2 regions of the Rouxiella chamberiensis genome follow, and region 1 is predicted to be linked to the other one. Evidence: predicted binding sites of a transcription regulator. Region 1 holds the regulator's gene; the other holds the start of a gene.

Region 1 (8,053 bases):
GACAGCGTATTCAGGTTTGAGGTGTCTTTCAGCCACTGCTCCGGATTCTGCAAATAGGCTTTCTGCGCAGACAGCGCGCTGCGGGCAAAGGCGGTCACGATTTCAGGATGCGCCTGCGCGAAATCCTTGCGCACGACCCAGACGTCCAGCGTCGGAGAACCCCATTTGCCGACCTGCGAAGAGTCGGTCAGCACCTTGCCGGTTTTCTCGAGCTCATTGACCGCCGGAGCCCAGACATAGGCGCCGTCAATGTCGCCACGCGCCCACGCTGCCGCGATGGCAGGCGGTTGCAGGTTCACGATGGTGACTTTTGCAGGATCGATGTTCCAGTGTTTCAGCGCCGACAGCAGGCTGTAGTGCGTGGTCGAGATAAACGGCACCGCGATGCGCTTGCCAATCAGGTCCTGCGGGCTATTGATGCTTTTCTTGACCACCAGCGCTTCGGAACTGCCGAGTTCGGACGCCAGCAGGAAAGCCTCGATAGGTAATTTCTGGCTGGCGGCAACGGCCAGCGGGCTTGAGCCGATATTGCCAATCTGTACGTCGCCCGAGGCCAGCGCACGCAGCACGCTCGAGCCGCTGTCGAACTTGCGCCAGTCGACGGTTGCGCCGGACGCCTTGGCAAAGGTATTTTCGGCCTGCGCCACTTTGGCCGGTTCCGCCGAGGTTTGATAGGCGACGGTCACATCCACCGCGTGCGCGCTGAGAGCGGTCAGTGACAGCAGCAATGCTGCGCCACGTAAAAGAGAACGGTTTGCCATGAATAGGTGCTCCACAAAAAGTTAAACGCGATGGATGATTTTTTGATCTGTGGAGAATTTTTAGCTGAGCGGCAGCGACATTAAAAGTAATTATAAATTACCTTTAATAACTAAAAGGAATATATGGACGTTATGCCAGTCAAAGGAAGGGTAAATACAGGAAAACGGCTATCTTTTTGGATAGCCGTTTGGGGGCGTTAAACGAAGTGAGCACGACATCGCGCCAGAAATCAGCGCCAAATCAGCAACACGCAGGCGGCGGTAAGCAAACCCATCGCGATATTGAAGGTGTACCACGCGCGACGACTGCCGAGCAGACGGCCGATCACGGTACCAAAACCTAGCCAGATAATCCCTGACACCAGATTGACGATAAATACGCCGAGACTGATTGCCGCCACAGAGTGGTTATACTGCGCACCGGCCAGACTGAAACTGGCGACCGCGCCCAGAGCCATGAGCCAGGCTTTCGGGTTCAGAAACTGCAACAACCAACCTTGATAGAGACGAATGGGTTTGGCCTGTCTGGCGTCGGTCTCCAGCGTTTCATAGGCGGAAGTCGCAATCTTCCACGCCAGCCAAAGGAGATACAGGCTACCCAGTATCTTCAGGAGAGTATGCAGCGACGGATAAAGCAGAATTAACCCGCCAACGCCGAACGCCACCAAGATGACAATACTCTGCATCCCGAGCATGATGCCGAGCATCAGCCATAGCGATCGCATAAAGCCGAAGTTTGCGCCGGAGGTGGTTAACAACATATTGTTCGGGCCGGGCGTAATGGCCGCAACCCACAAAAATCCAAGCATCGAAAGAAATAAACCCAGTTCCATTTAAACAGCTGCTCCCTACCCCAATAATTATGCAATTAGCTGAGAAGCTATCAGTGTGGTATGGGTAGTACAAGCTTCCTCGAGGAGATTTTTTTCCACAAAATGTCTGAAAGTTTTCGTCCCCTGCGCGGTGCTAGCAATCCGCATCTGCAAACGCTGCTGCCGCGTCTGGTCCGACGGCACGTAAAGCTAAAGCCGGTCTGGCAACGGCTGGATCTGCCCGACGGCGATTTTGTCGATTTGGCCTGGAGCGAAGATCCGCAATCTGCGCGCCACAAGCCGCGCATGGTGCTGTTCCACGGACTCGAAGGCGGCTTTTCCAGTCCTTATGCCCACGGCCTGCTGCAAGCCTGGCGGGAAAAGGGCGGACTCGGCGTGGTCATGCATTTTCGTGGTTGCAGCGGCGAACCCAATCGGCTGCGGCGGATTTATCATTCGGGCGAAACCGACGATGCGCGCTTTTTCCTGAACTGGCTGCGCCGCACCCACGGGGAAGCGCCGACCGCCGCCGTCGGCTTTTCGCTGGGCGGCAATATGCTGGCCTGCTATCTTGGCGAAGAAGGTGAAAACTGTGCCTTGCAGGCGGCGGTGATAGTCTCTGCGCCGCTGATGCTCGAACCCTGCGCCTATCGCCTCGAACAGGGTTCGTCGCGCATTTATCAGCGCTATCTGCTGGACCAGCTGAAAGGCAACGCGCGGCGCAAGCTGTTGAAATATCCCGATACGCTGCCCGTGACGCTGGCACAGCTCAAGGCGATGCGCCGTCTTCGCGAGTTTGACGATGCCATCACCTCCAAAGCTCACGGCTTTGAAAACGCGCTAGACTATTATCGTCGCTGTAGCGGTTTGCCGCGGCTTTCGAAGGTCAAGGTGCCGCTCCTTATTCTGCATGCCAAAGACGATCCCTTCATGACCGACGCGGTTATCCCGGATGCACGGGATCTGCCGCCCGAGATTGAATATCAGCTGACCGAACATGGCGGTCATGTCGGCTTCGTAACCGGCAGCTGGCGGCGTCCGCAGATGTGGCTCGAAACACGCATTCCCGACTGGCTGGCCCCGCGCCTTCTGGCTAAATAACTGATGAAAAAAGATAAATAACATGATCATTCCCTGGAAAGAACTGCCTACCGAAACGCTCGACAGCGTGATTGAAGCCTTTGTACTGCGCGAAGGCACGGACTACGGCGAACAGGAGCGCTCACTGGCGCAAAAGGTCGAAGACGTTCGCCGTCAGCTCAAAAGCGGCGACGTAGTGCTGGTGTGGTCCGAGTTGCACGAAACGCTCAATATCATGCCGCGGGGTCAGTTCCGTGCGGGCGACGAAGAGCGGGAAAACGATTATCCCTAGTGCAAAATGTCTTCGACTCCGCCACCCGGTTGTCCTGTAATTCAGCGCATAGATATGGTAACAATAAGCGTAATTATGCGCGAACCGCAGGAGTCAGACGCCCATGTCAGCTAAACATCCCGTTATCGCCGTCACCGGATCAAGCGGCGCAGGAACGACGACCACCAGTCTGGCCTTTCGCAAGATTTTCCAGCAGCAGGGCCTGCACGCCGCCCAGCTTGAAGGCGATAGCTTTCACCACTTTACGCGTCCGGAAATGGACGCGGCTATCCGCAAGGCGCGAGATTTAGGGCGACATATCAGCTATTTTGGTCCCGAGGCCAACGACTTCACCCTGCTGGAGCAGAGTTTTATCGAGTACGGCAGAACCGGCTCCGGCCGCTCACGCAAGTACCTGCATACTTATGACGAAGCCGTCCCTTACAATCAGGTGCCCGGAACCTTTACCCCGTGGCAGGCGCTGCCCGAGCCGACCGATATCCTGTTCTACGAAGGGTTGCACGGCGGGGTGGTCACCAATCAGGTCGATGTCGCCAAACACGTCGATCTGCTGGTCGGCGTGGTGCCTATCGTCAACCTCGAGTGGATTCAGAAACTGGTGCGCGACACCGGCGAACGCGGTCATTCGCGTGAAGCCGTGATGGATTCCGTAGTGAGATCGATGGATGACTACATCAATTACATCACGCCGCAGTTCTCCCGCACGCACATCAACTTCCAGCGCGTTCCGACCATCGACACCTCCAACCCTTTTGCCGCCAAGGCCATTCCTTCGCTGGATGAAAGCTTTGTGGTAATTCACTTTCAGGGGCTGGATCAAATTGATTTCCCCTATCTCCTGGCAATGCTGCAAGGCTCGTTTATCTCGCATATCAATACGTTGGTGGTGCCTGGCGGCAAGATGGGACTGGCAATGGAGTTGATTATGGGGCCGCTGGTGCAGCGTCTCATGGAAGGCAAGAAAATAGAGTAGGCACCGGCTGCCACCCGGTATTGGCCCGGCGGCAGTCGGCGATTGATGGCGCGACCCGTGGTCGCAATGTTATGGCTTATTCTTGCGAATCAATCACTTCAAAGCTGTGAGTGATAGTTGCCGCTTTCCCGAGCATCAGGGACACCGAACAGTATTTCTCGGCAGACAGGCTTACCGCGCGCTCAACGACTTTGTCGGTCAGATCTTTACCGGTCACGATGAAATGCAGGTTAATGGTGGTAAACAGGCGCGGGGCCTCTTCGCGGCGTTCGGAAGTCAGTTTCACTTCACAGCCGACAATCTCGTTACGCCCTTTTTGCAGGATTGAAACCACGTCGATGGCGCTGCATCCTCCGGCCGACATCAGCAACATTTCCATCGGGCTGGGTGATTTGTCCCCGGCATTGCCATCCATCAGAATCTGATGGCCAGAGGCTGATTCGCCGAGAAACGTTAACCCTTCAACCCACTTTACCCGTGCTTGCATTTGAATCTCTCCACTCGTCATTTTTCAAAACAGACTACCCTTTACCCCTGAAACTGGCAATGTAACTCGATCCGCATCATGCTGAAGCGAGACAACACAAGACACGTCTGCAAACCTGTGCTACAAACAAAGCCGAAAGAAACTTTCCAACAAGTTGCGGTCAGGTTTTTTGGGTGTTAACAGGATAACCTTGGTGATAAGGGCAAATTACCGCTTAAATCACTCTACCTGCCGCTTGCAGCATTGCTGGTCAGTTCATATGCTAAAAGAGCGCGAAGTAAAAATCGCCGAACAGGGTCTTAGAACCCTGCGATTTTGGGCAGCGATAAAAAGAGGATAATAACTAATGGTTCTCGGCAAGCCACAAACAGACCCTACTCTCGAATGGTTCCTGTCTCATTGTCATATACACAAGTATCCATCCAAAAGTACGCTGATTCACCAAGGTGAAAAGGCTGAAACGCTTTACTACATCGTGAAAGGCTCGGTTGCCGTGCTTATCAAGGATGAAGAAGGTAAAGAGATGATACTTTCCTACCTGAATCAGGGTGACTTCATCGGCGAGCTGGGACTCTTCGAAGAAGGTCAGGAACGCAGTGCATGGGTTAGAGCGAAAACTGCCTGTGAAGTGGCCGAAATTTCCTACAAGAAATTCCGTCAGCTTATCCAGGTCAACCCCGACATTCTGATGCGTCTTTCCGCACAGATGGCAAGCCGACTGCAAATTACGTCCGAGAAAGTGGGTAACCTTGCTTTCCTTGATGTAACCGGTCGTATTGCCCAGACTCTGCTGAATCTCGCCAAACAGCCCGATGCCATGACGCATCCCGATGGGATGCAGATAAAGATCACCCGTCAGGAAATCGGTCAAATCGTCGGTTGCTCACGCGAGACGGTAGGGCGAATTCTCAAAATGCTCGAAGATCAGAGCCTGATCTCGGCACACGGTAAAACGATTGTCGTTTACGGCACGCGTTAATCGCTTTAAAAACGGCACGGCGAGTCTTCGTTGTGCCGTTTTTGTCAGACTCTCCTTCACATGACGCTTTGGCGACGACTCTTTTACCACCCTGAAATCAATTATGCGCTGCGACAGACGCTGGTGCTTTGCCTGCCTATCGCCTTTGCCATGCTGTTCGGCGAATTGAAGATGGGGCTGCTGTTTGCGCTCGTTCCTGCCTGCTGCAATATTTCCGGTCTCGACACGCCGCACAAACACTTCTTCAAACGCCTGGCTATCGGCGGTTCGCTGTTTGCCGTCAGCAGTATTCTGCTCCAGCTGATGCTGGTGAACTGGCATGTTCCGCTGCCGTTTATCATGCTCGGCCTGTCGCTGGTTATCGGCGTAACGGGCGAGATAGGCCCGCTGCATGGCCGTTTGCTGTCGGGTGCGCTGGTGGCGTCCATCTTTACCCTCAGTATGGCGGGCGTGGTGCCTATCTGGCATGCGCCGCTGCTGTTTGTGGTCGGCACCGCGTGGTACGGCCTCTTTAACTGGCTGTGGTTCCGACTGTCCGAAGAGCAGCCGATGCGCGAAACCCTAAGCCAGTTGTATAACGAACTCGCCGATTATTTCGAAGCTAAATACTCCTTGCTGACTCAGCACACCGATCCCGAGACCGCGCTGCCACCGCTACTGAAAAGACAGCAGAAAGTGATCGACCTGATTGCCCTGCTCTATCAGCAACTGCATATGCTGCCCACCAACCAGCATCAACATCGCAAACGGCTGCTGCGCAGTTTTCAGGTGGCGCTGGATTTGCAGGAGCACATTACCGTCAGCCTGCATCTGCCTACCGAAGTGCAAAAGCTGGTGGAGGAGAGCCACGCGGAAGCGGTTATCCGCCGCAATGCGCAGGTGATTGGTGCGCGATTGCGGGTGATTGGCGACGACATTCTCTATCATCGCCGTTCCGTGCGTTTCTCGATGGCCAATGAACTGGCGGCGCTGGAGAAGATTGCCTCGCGCTATCGCGAGAATCCCGTTGGTCAGTTTTGCTATTACCATTTCAGTCGCATTGCCCGCCTGCTGCGCACCCAGCGCCCGCTGTATCGCCGTGATTTGATGCAGGAGCAGAATCGGCTGCCCTTCTGGGCCGCGCTGAAAAGCTATCTCTCCTTCAAGTCGGCGGCCCTGCGCAATGCCGCGCGGCTTGGCGTTATTCTGGCGATAGGCAGTACGCTCGGCATGTTCTTCAATTTGCCAAAACCTTACTGGATTTTGCTTACCACCCTGCTGGTGAGCCAAAACGGCTACAACGCCACGCGGGTGCGGATTCAGCACCGTGCGCTCGGCACGCTGATAGGGCTTATCGCGGCCGCGGGTCTGCTTCAGCTCGCCATTCCGCAAAATTTAACGCTGCTGCTCATGCTGATCATTACCCTTGTCTCCTACACGGTGCTGCGCAAAAATTACGGGTTGGGAATGATTGGCCTGACGGTGACGGCGGTCTATACGTTGCAGATTCTGGCGCTCAATGGTGCGCATTTCCTGCTGCCGCGGCTGATTGATACCCTGATTGGCTGCGCGCTGGCGTTTGGCGGCACTATCTGGCTGTGGCCGCAGTGGCAGAGCGGGATGCTGCGCACCAACGCGCATCAGGCGCTGGAGGCCGATCAGGAAGCCATTAGACGGGTATTGCAGCAAGATCCGGATCCCGCCGAGCTGGCCTACGCCCGCATGAAAGTGAATCAGGCGCATAATCAGCTATTTACCTCGCTGAATCAGGCCATGCAGGAGCCGGGATTCAATTCGCATTATCTGACGGATATGCGGCTTTGGGTGACGCACAGTCAGTTTTTGGTCGACCATATCAACGCCATGACCATTCTTGCGCGCGAGCATTACATGCTGACGCCGAAACTGGCCATCGAGTATTTGCAGACTTGCGAAATTGCCTTGCAGAGTTGTCAGCAGCGATTAACCACCGACGGAACGAGCAGCGGATCGACGGCGTTTCAGCCGCCGGACATGCATACCGATATGCCCGTTACCGAAATGGAGCGGCATCTGCGCCGCGTGCTTTCCCATCTCAGCGCCATGAACACGATTTCGTCTCTGGCCTGGCGGCAAAGACCGCATCACGGGATCTGGCTTACTCGCCGGGTGAAAGCGTAATCCCTTCTCCTGCCTTTCGACAGGAGAAGGGAAAGCGATTAGCCCACGACTTTCTGTACGGCTTTCTCGAAACGCGCCATGCCTTCGCTGATGTCGTCGAAATCGATCACCAGTGATGGCGCAAAGCGCATTACGTTGGTTCCGGCCACCAGCATCATCAAGCCAGATTCTGCCGCGGCAGTCATAAACTCGCCGGCACGGTTTTTGTATTTTTCGCAAAGTTCGGCCCCGATCAGCAAACCCTGACCACGGAACTCGGCAAACACCTGATATTTGGCGTTGATGGCTTCCAGCGCCTGCAGGAACGCCTGGCGACGCTCTTCGATTCCTGCCAGCACTTCTGGCGTATTGATGAGGTCCAGTGCCGCTTCTGCCACGGCACAAGCCAGAGGATTGCCGCCGTAAGTGGTGCCGTGTTTGCCCGGCGCCATGACGGATGCCACGTCTTCCGTGGTAATCATCGCGCTTATCGGGAAACCGCCGCCGAGCGCTTTTGCCGTGGTGAGAATGTCGGGCGTCACGCCGTAATG
Region 2 (8,053 bases), 1.6 Mb from region 1:
TCCGATGTGCCGTTTTTTTGAACGTGTTTGTTTACCGGAATGCATTAGCCATTTAGCCGTGTCGTTAAAACTTCTACTCGTCTCCTTTTGCAGGGAGTTGCTTTCCTTTTCGCTTCTGGTAATTCATGAAAAATACAATCTTACTGGCAGGTGCACTCGTTGTTTCGACTTTCAGCACGCAAACGCTTGCGGAAGACCTTAAAGATCAATACGTTTCCGATTGGTGGCATCAAAGCATCAACGTGGTAGGCAGCTATCACACCCGCTTTGGACCGCAACTGAACAACGATGTGTATCTCGAATACGAAGCCTTTGCGCATAAAGACTGGTTCGACTTCTACGGCTATGTCGATGTGCCTAAATTCTTCGGCGTAGGCAATGGCAACGATAACGGCATCTGGGACAAGAAAGCCGGTTCTCCGCTGTTTATGGAGATTGAACCGCGTTTCTCCATCGATAAACTGACCGGCACCGACCTGAGCGTGGGCCCGTTCAAAGAGTGGTATTTCGCCAACAACTATATCTATGACATGGGTCCCAATAACGCCAATCGCCAGAACACCTGGTACATGGGTCTGGGCACCGACGTCAATACCTACACTCCGCTGAATCTGTCCCTTAACGTTTATGCCAAATATCAATGGCAGAACTATGGCGCAGCCAACGAAAACCAGTGGGACGGTTACCGTTTCAAGGTCAAATACTTCCTGCCGCTGGGCGATATGTGGGGCGGAAAAATCAGCTATATCGGCTTTACCAACTTTGACTGGGGCTCAGACCTTGCCGACAACGGCAATACGTCTCGCAGCAACAACTCCATTGCTTCCAGCCATATTCTGGCGTTGAACTACGCGCATTGGCACTATTCGTTTGTGGCGCGTTACTTCCACAACGGCGGGCAGTGGGAAGACGGTACCGGCCTGAACTTCGGCAAAGGGGATTTCAACGTCAAATCCACCGGCTGGGGTTACTACGCGGTTATCGGATACAGCTTCTAATACGCTGTTAGGTAAAGAGTTTTACAGCCGCCCTGCGAGTAATTCCGCAGGGCGGTTTTTTATTTGTTTACGTTATGTTTAAACGCAATGCAGTAGTTTGGGGAGAAATAATTAGACATCATTACGAACAGATCGGCGAACTTTCAGGTTTGAACTAAATTTAATTCTGACGGCAAAGCGATCTATTGAAAAAAGGTTTTGTTATGTTTTCCTCCTCTGAGAGTGCGCGTATTTTTGTGGGGTGCGATCCCAACGATTGTGACCTGGAACAAATGATGGTGCTGGAATACAGCCTGCGCAAGCACGCCTCCATTCCGCTGGAAATTGTCTGGATGAGACTGTCGCGGGATCCCCAAAGTTTCTGGTTCTCCGATGGCAAGGGCGCAGGCTGGACCACCGACCGCTGGGCCACGCCTTTTTCCGCCTTTCGCTGGGGTATTCCGGCTTACTGCAATTTCACGGGCCGCGCCCTGTACCTCGACGCCGACATCATGTTTATGAGCGATGTCGCCGAAATGTGGCATCACCCGATAGACCGGTGCCGTGCGATGCTCGCCTCCGGGAGCGGCAAAGAACTTCGTCTCGGCGAAATCCTCTGGGACTGCGCCGCCGCAAAAGCCGTGCTGCCGGATATCCGCGACCTGCACCGCGAGCCGGAGGGCCACAAAAAGCTTCAGCACTTTTTCGAAGACAATCCGCAAAAAGTTCAGCCATTGGGCGCGCAATACAGCAATATCGACGGCGACGACATCCCGCTCGAGGAGCTAAAAGCGGTGCATTATTCCAAGATGGGCACGCAGTTTTCGCATCAGTTTGCGCTGCCGCGACTACAGGCCGAGCAGAAGGGGCACTGGTTTGACGGAAAAATCGAGCCGCATCCGCGCGACGAACTGCGTCAGCGGTTTGAAGAGTATTACCATGAAGCCCTTGCCGCCGGTTATTCCCTTGATAATTATCGTAATCAGGAAGTCTTTGGCGCGTTCAACAAACAGTCGCAAAACGCGGGCGGCCATAAAAAACGTCGGCCTTTATTCAAGCGCCTGTTTGGCAGCCTTGCGGGCTAATCCACCTTGTCTTGTTCGCGCTATCTCACCGGTAGCGCAATAATTCACCAAAACTTCGCACGATCTCTGGCGCCGTTTATGGCATAATGCGCGCCAAATCACACTTGATACTCAAAATCCTTCAAGTTGCAGAGGCGCTGGCAGCTTTCACTGTACCTGATGACTTACTCAAGTAAGCGTTGCGGGTTACTTGCCATTGCCACTTTTCACTGCGTCCTGAAATCGACTGAGTATGTTTAACCCTATTAAACTTAAGAGCGAGCTCTGTGCTAAGTACTTACAACATCACCATGCAATTCGGCAGCAAGCCGCTATTTGAAAACATCAATGTCAAATTCGGTGGCGGTAACCGCTACGGTTTGATAGGCGCGAACGGCTGCGGCAAATCGACCTTCATGAAAATCCTCGGCGACGATCTTGTGCCGTCGGGCGGCAACGTCGTGCTCGACCCGAACGAACGTCTGGGTAAGCTGCGTCAGGATCAGTTCGCGTTTGAACAATATAGCGTGCTGGATACCGTCATCATGGGCCACACCGAACTGTGGGCCGTGAAGGAAGAGCGTGACAAAATTTACGCCATGGCAGAGATGAGCGAAGAAGACGGCTATAAAGTCGCCGATCTCGAAGTGGCCTACGGCGAAATGGACGGCTACAGCGCCGAATCCCGCGCCGGTGAACTTCTGCTGGGTGTAGGTATTCCGGTTGAACAGCATTACGGCCCGATGAGCGAAATCGCGCCGGGCTTCAAGCTCCGCGTATTGCTGGCTCAGGCATTGTTCTCCGACCCTGAAATTCTGCTGCTCGACGAACCGACGAACAACCTCGACATCGATACCATTCGCTGGCTTGAGCAGGTGCTGAACGAACGTAACAGCACCATGATCATCATTTCGCACGACCGTCACTTCCTGAACATGGTCTGTACGCACATGGCTGACCTGGACTACGGCGAGCTGCGCGTTTATCCGGGCAACTACGACGAATACATGACGGCGGCAACGCAGGCTCGTGAACTGCTGAATGCCAACAATGCCAAGAAAAAGGCGCAGATTGCCGAACTGCAATCTTTCGTCAGCCGCTTCAGCGCCAACGCCTCGAAATCCAAGCAGGCGACCTCGCGTGCCAAGAAGATAGACAAAATCCAGCTGGACGAAGTCAAGGCATCAAGCCGTCAAAACCCGTACATGCGCTTCGAGCAGGACAAGAAACTGTTCCGTAACGCGCTTGAAGTGGAAGGCATCACCAAAGGTTTCGACAACGGCCCGCTGTTCAAGGGCTTCAACCTGATGCTCGAAGTCGGCGAGAAAGTCGCGATTCTGGGTGCCAACGGCGTGGGTAAATCCACCCTGCTGAAAACGCTGGTCGGCGATACGCTGCCAGACGCCGGTACCGTCAAATGGTCCGAAAACAGCAAAATCGGTTATTACGCGCAGGACCACGAATATGAATTCGATGACAACCTGAACGTGTTTGACTGGATGAGCCAGTGGAAAGCCGAATCAGACGACGAGCAGGCCGTGCGCGGTATTCTGGGCCGTCTGCTGTTTGGTCAGGACGACATCAAGAAGAAGGTCAAAGTGCTTTCCGGTGGTGAAAAGGGCCGTATGCTCTTTGGCAAGCTGATGATGCAGAAACCAAATATTCTGGTCATGGACGAACCAACCAACCACCTGGATATGGAATCCATCGAATCACTGAACATGGCGCTGGAAATGTACGAAGGTACGCTTATCTTCGTATCCCATGACCGTGAATTCGTCAGCTCGCTGGCTTCCCGCATTATCGAAATTACGCCAAACAAAATCACTGACTTCACCGGTAATTACGAAGATTACCTGCGTAGCCAGGGCATCAACAGCTAATCAGGCGCGTTGAAAACGAAAAGGCCGATCGCGATGATCGGCCTTTTTTTATGCCCGAAAGTCAGGTTTTAGCTTCCGCACACCTCGCAACGCGGATTCTTCGCAAGCGTCATCTCTCTAAATTGCAGCGTCATGGCGTCGAACATCAGCAGTCGACCCGCCTTGACCTCGCCATAGTGCGTGAGCAGTTTAATCGCTTCCATCGCCTGCAAACTGCCGATGGTGCCGACCAGCGGCGCCATGACGCCCGCTTCGACGCAGGTGAGCGCCTGGTTCGCCGAAAAGTCGGCTAAGGCAACGATAGCAAGGTTCGCCATCCTGATAGGTAAAGACGCTGATCTGGCCTTCCATGCGAATCGCCGCGCCCGACACCAGCGGCGTTTTATGGGTAAAGCAGGCGCGATTAAGCTGATTGCGCGTCTCGATGTTATCGGTACAGTCGAGCACCAGGTCACAGTGGGCGACAAGCGCCGAAAGCGCGTCGGATTCGAGCTGCGTGTCGATTTGCTCGAGCGCCACATGTGGATTGATGCCCGTCAGCGAAAGCGCCGCCGAGGCCACTTTTTTCATGCCGATACGTGCGTCGGTATGCAGCGTTTGGCGTTGCAGATTGGAGAGCGACACGCAGTCGAAGTCGAGCAGGGTAAGACGACCGATGCCGGCGGCGGCCAGATACTGCGCCGCTGCGCAGCCCAAACCGCCAAGCCCGACCACCAGCGCGTGGCTGGCCTTGAGCTTTTCCTGTCCATCGAAATCGAAACCGCGCAGAACTATCTGGCGGTTATAGCGCAGCGTTTCCGCATCGCTCAACTCGGGCAGCGTCATAAGCCTATCCTTTCAGCAGTGCGTTAAACGGCTCGACCTCAACCCATTCGCCGACGGCCACATCGCCGCGTTCGCGTTCAAGCACCACAAAGCAGTTGGCGAGGCTGTAGGAGCTAAAGACGTGCGAACCCTGCGGGCCTGTAGTTCGCGCCTCAAGTTCGCCCTGCGAATTATGACTGAACACGGCGCGCTGGAAATCCAGTCGGCCCGGTGTTTTTTTGAAGGCGGTCGCGGCTTTGGCACGCAGGCGCGGCGGCAGACTCCAGTCACTTTGCGCCGAAAGTTTGGCGATGAGAGGCTGCACTAGTTGATAGAAGGTCAGCGCGGCAGACACGGGATTGCCCGGCAGACCGCAGAACCAGGCGTTGCTCAGTTTCCCGAAGGCAAACGGCTTGCCGGGTTTGATAGCCAGCTTCCAGAAACCGATTTTGCCTATCTCTTCGAGCATGGTTTTGGTGTAGTCCGCTTCGCCGACGGAAACGCCGCCGCTGCTGATAACCAGATCGGCAAACGCGTCGGCCTGGTTAAACGCCTGACGCAGGGCCTCGGGATCGTCGCGAATAATGCCGAGATCCAGCACTTCGCAGCCAAGCTGGTTCAGCATCAGATGTACCGCAAAACGGTTGGTGTCATAGATTTGCCCCTCTTTCAGCGGCGTGCCGACCGGCTGAAGTTCATCGCCGGTCGAGAACACGGCCACCTTGAGACGACGATTGACTTCCACTTTCTCGACGCCCAGGGACGCCAGCAGCGGCAGTTGAGCGGCACCCAGACGCACACCTGCACCCAGCACTTCCTGGCCTTCACGGATGTCGTCGCCTATCAGGCGAATATTCTGTCCCGGCACGATAGAGGCCGTAAAACGTACACCGGCGTCCAGCACTTCTGCTTCTTCCTGCATGATAACTACGTCGGCACCGGCGGGAACCGGGGCGCCGGTCATGATGCGGATGCAGCTTCCCGTCGGCCACTCGCCCGAGAAAGGCGCGCCGGCAAAGGCTTTGCCCGCGACAGGAAAGACGGCGTCGGCATGAAAATCGGCACTGCGAAGCGCATAACCGTCCATCGCGGAGTTATCGAAAGGCGGAACAAACACCGGCGAGCGAACGGGGCTTGCGGTAATGCGCCCGGCCGAGGCGGTCAGCGGCAGCCACTGCGTGTCGTTTTGGGTCAGCGGCGCGGTTTGCGTCAGCATTTTTTCCAGCGCGTCCTGCAAAGAAATCAGGCCGGAAGTGAAGGTGTTTTCCATCATTGAACCCTTTTTTACCGGCCAAAACAGGGCGAAACCTGGCCGGTGATGTAAAAAATATTCTTTCATTATGCCAGAGAAATGGTGGTCCATTAAGCGTACAGCCCCAAGTCGGTGTGCTTTCGTTTAAAAGAAAATGGCGCGTAAAAATGAAATTTATAAAAAAGATCTCAAAATAATGAGATCGATCGCAAAAATGGGTGAGACAACAGCGTATCATTAGCCTCGATTTTGTGATGGATGTCACATAAAATTGTCTTCCGCGTTTGGAGTTGCATCGTGATGAAAAAAACCGCCACCAGGCCATACTGAAATTGGTGGATCAGCATGAGGTAGTTCAGGTAAACGAGTTAGCGCAGTGGTTGGCAGTGAGTCTGGAAACGATTCGCCGCGACCTCAACGAAATGCAAGACAAAGGATTGATTCAGCGCCGCCACGGTAGGGCACGTCGCGTAGATCCCATGCCGTCCTTCGGCTGGATCAACAGCTTGCAGCGCATCTCGCCGAATTGACTATCTCGCCATAAAAAAGGGGAAATCAGCGCCGCTGGTTTTCCTTTTTTATCATTTCCCGCCCCACGTTATTCGATTTTATCCGCAATTTTCTCTAAATATTCTAAGCAATTAACCGCTTTTGCGTGGACTTCACTTTCAGCTTTACTTACGCTGACCGGCTAAATATAGTCAAAATCTTCGACTATTCTTTAGACTGCCTTTGCGGCAAAAGAGCACACTCATGACGAATTCAAGCACCTTGTCTCGCGGCGCTTCGCCACAATCCACCGCGCCGGTTGCGGTTATCGCCATTCACGGCGGCGCAGGCGCCATTACCCGTGCGGCAATGAGCGCCGAAAAAGAGCGCCTTTATCTGCAGGCGCTGGAGCGGATTGTCGCCAGCGGTCAGGCGATTCTGGCGGCGGGCGGCACGGCGCTGGACGCCGTGACCGAAGCCGGTTCGCCTGCTGGAAGAGTGTCCGCTGTTCAATGCGGGGACAGGGGCGGTAATGACCCATCAGGGCACGCACGAGCTGGATGCCTGCATTATGGACGGCCGCACGCTGGATGCAGGCGCGGTGAGCTGCGTCAGCCATATCCGCAACCCGATTCTGACTGCGCGAAAAGTGATGGAAGAGAGTCCGCACGTCCTGTTTACTGGCGCAGGTGCCGAGCAGTTTGCCCGCGACCATCAGCAGGAAATGGTCGCGGCAGACTACTTTTATACGCAGGAGCGTTATGACCAGCTTCAACGCGCGCGCCAGTGAAGGGATCATGCTCGATCACGATGCCGCCTCGCTTGCGGCGTCGCCGTCGGACGATCCTCTCGATCCCGATCGCAAATTTGGTACGGTAGGTGCCGTCGCGCTGGACATAATCGGTAATCTGGCGGCGGCAACCTCGACCGGGGGCATGACCAACAAGCAGGCCGGACGTGTGGGCGATACCCCCATTATCGGCGCAGGGTGCTACGCCAGCAACCGCACGGTCGCGGTTTCAAGCACCGGCACCGGCGAAGTCTTTATGCGCACCGTCGCCGCCTATGATGTGGCAGCACTGATTGAGTATGCGGGCATGACGCTGCAACAGGCCACCGACAAAGTGGTGATGGAAAAACTCGTCGCCCTTGACGGCGCGGGCGGCATGATTGCCATCGACCGTTTCGGCAATGTCTGTTTGCCGTTTAACAGCGAAGGCATGTATCGCGGCTTTGGCTATGTCGGCCAGGCACCCGAGGTTGGCATTTATCGATAAACCATGCGTTTCAGGGAGCAGTAAATGAGCAAGGAGTTACGGTGAACCAGAGAAACCCGGCCCCCTCCATACGGGCAATGCCTGACGAACAGGTCTTGTCGGTGCGCAATCTCGGCGTGCGATTTGCGCACGACGGACAGGTCATCGATGCGGTGCGTCATCTCGATTTCGAGGTAAAACGCGGCGAGACGCTGGCGATTGTCGGAGAGTCGGGATCGGGTAAATCCGTCACGTCGCTGGCGTTGATGCGGCTGGTCGAGCAGGGTGGCGGCGAGCTTCATCAGGGCGACATCCTGTTTCGGCGGCG

What was found. The regulator CRP, encoded in region 1, controls carbon source genes, mostly activating them, when cyclic AMP is high. The targets are predictions, from matches to a motif close to ATGTGANNNNNNTCACAT.
Region 2: a site for CRP is predicted at 6,230-6,247, ahead of O1V66_RS11470 (DeoR family transcriptional regulator). Genes of this name have one in related genera too.

What each region holds. Positions count from the first base shown of each region.
Region 1 covers NZ_CP114058.1:4,034,464-4,042,516, reverse strand. Annotated here, with positions in the region: gene tauA (taurine ABC transporter substrate-binding protein) at 1-761, opposite strand, end outside; gene O1V66_RS18780 (LysE family translocator) at 992-1,594, opposite strand; gene O1V66_RS18775 (hydrolase) at 1,697-2,674, shown strand; gene O1V66_RS18770 (YheU family protein) at 2,697-2,945, shown strand; gene O1V66_RS18765 (phosphoribulokinase) at 3,049-3,918, shown strand; gene O1V66_RS18760 (OsmC family protein) at 3,995-4,405, opposite strand; gene crp (cAMP-activated global transcriptional regulator CRP) at 4,752-5,384, shown strand; gene O1V66_RS18750 (YccS/YhfK family putative transporter) at 5,445-7,523, shown strand; gene argD (bifunctional acetylornithine/succinyldiaminopimelate transaminase) at 7,562-8,053, opposite strand, start outside.
Region 2 covers NZ_CP114058.1:2,471,341-2,479,393, reverse strand. Annotated here, with positions in the region: gene O1V66_RS11495 (nucleoside-specific channel-forming protein Tsx) at 126-998, shown strand; gene O1V66_RS11490 (glycosyltransferase family protein) at 1,202-2,062, shown strand; gene O1V66_RS11485 (ABC-F family ATPase) at 2,329-3,924, shown strand; partial or broken gene moeB (molybdopterin-synthase adenylyltransferase MoeB) at 3,993-4,749, opposite strand; gene moeA (molybdopterin molybdotransferase MoeA) at 4,754-5,998, opposite strand; gene O1V66_RS11470 (DeoR family transcriptional regulator) at 6,271-6,510, shown strand; partial or broken gene O1V66_RS11465 (isoaspartyl peptidase/L-asparaginase family protein) at 6,734-7,746, shown strand; partial or broken gene O1V66_RS11460 (dipeptide ABC transporter ATP-binding protein) at 7,824-8,053, shown strand, end outside.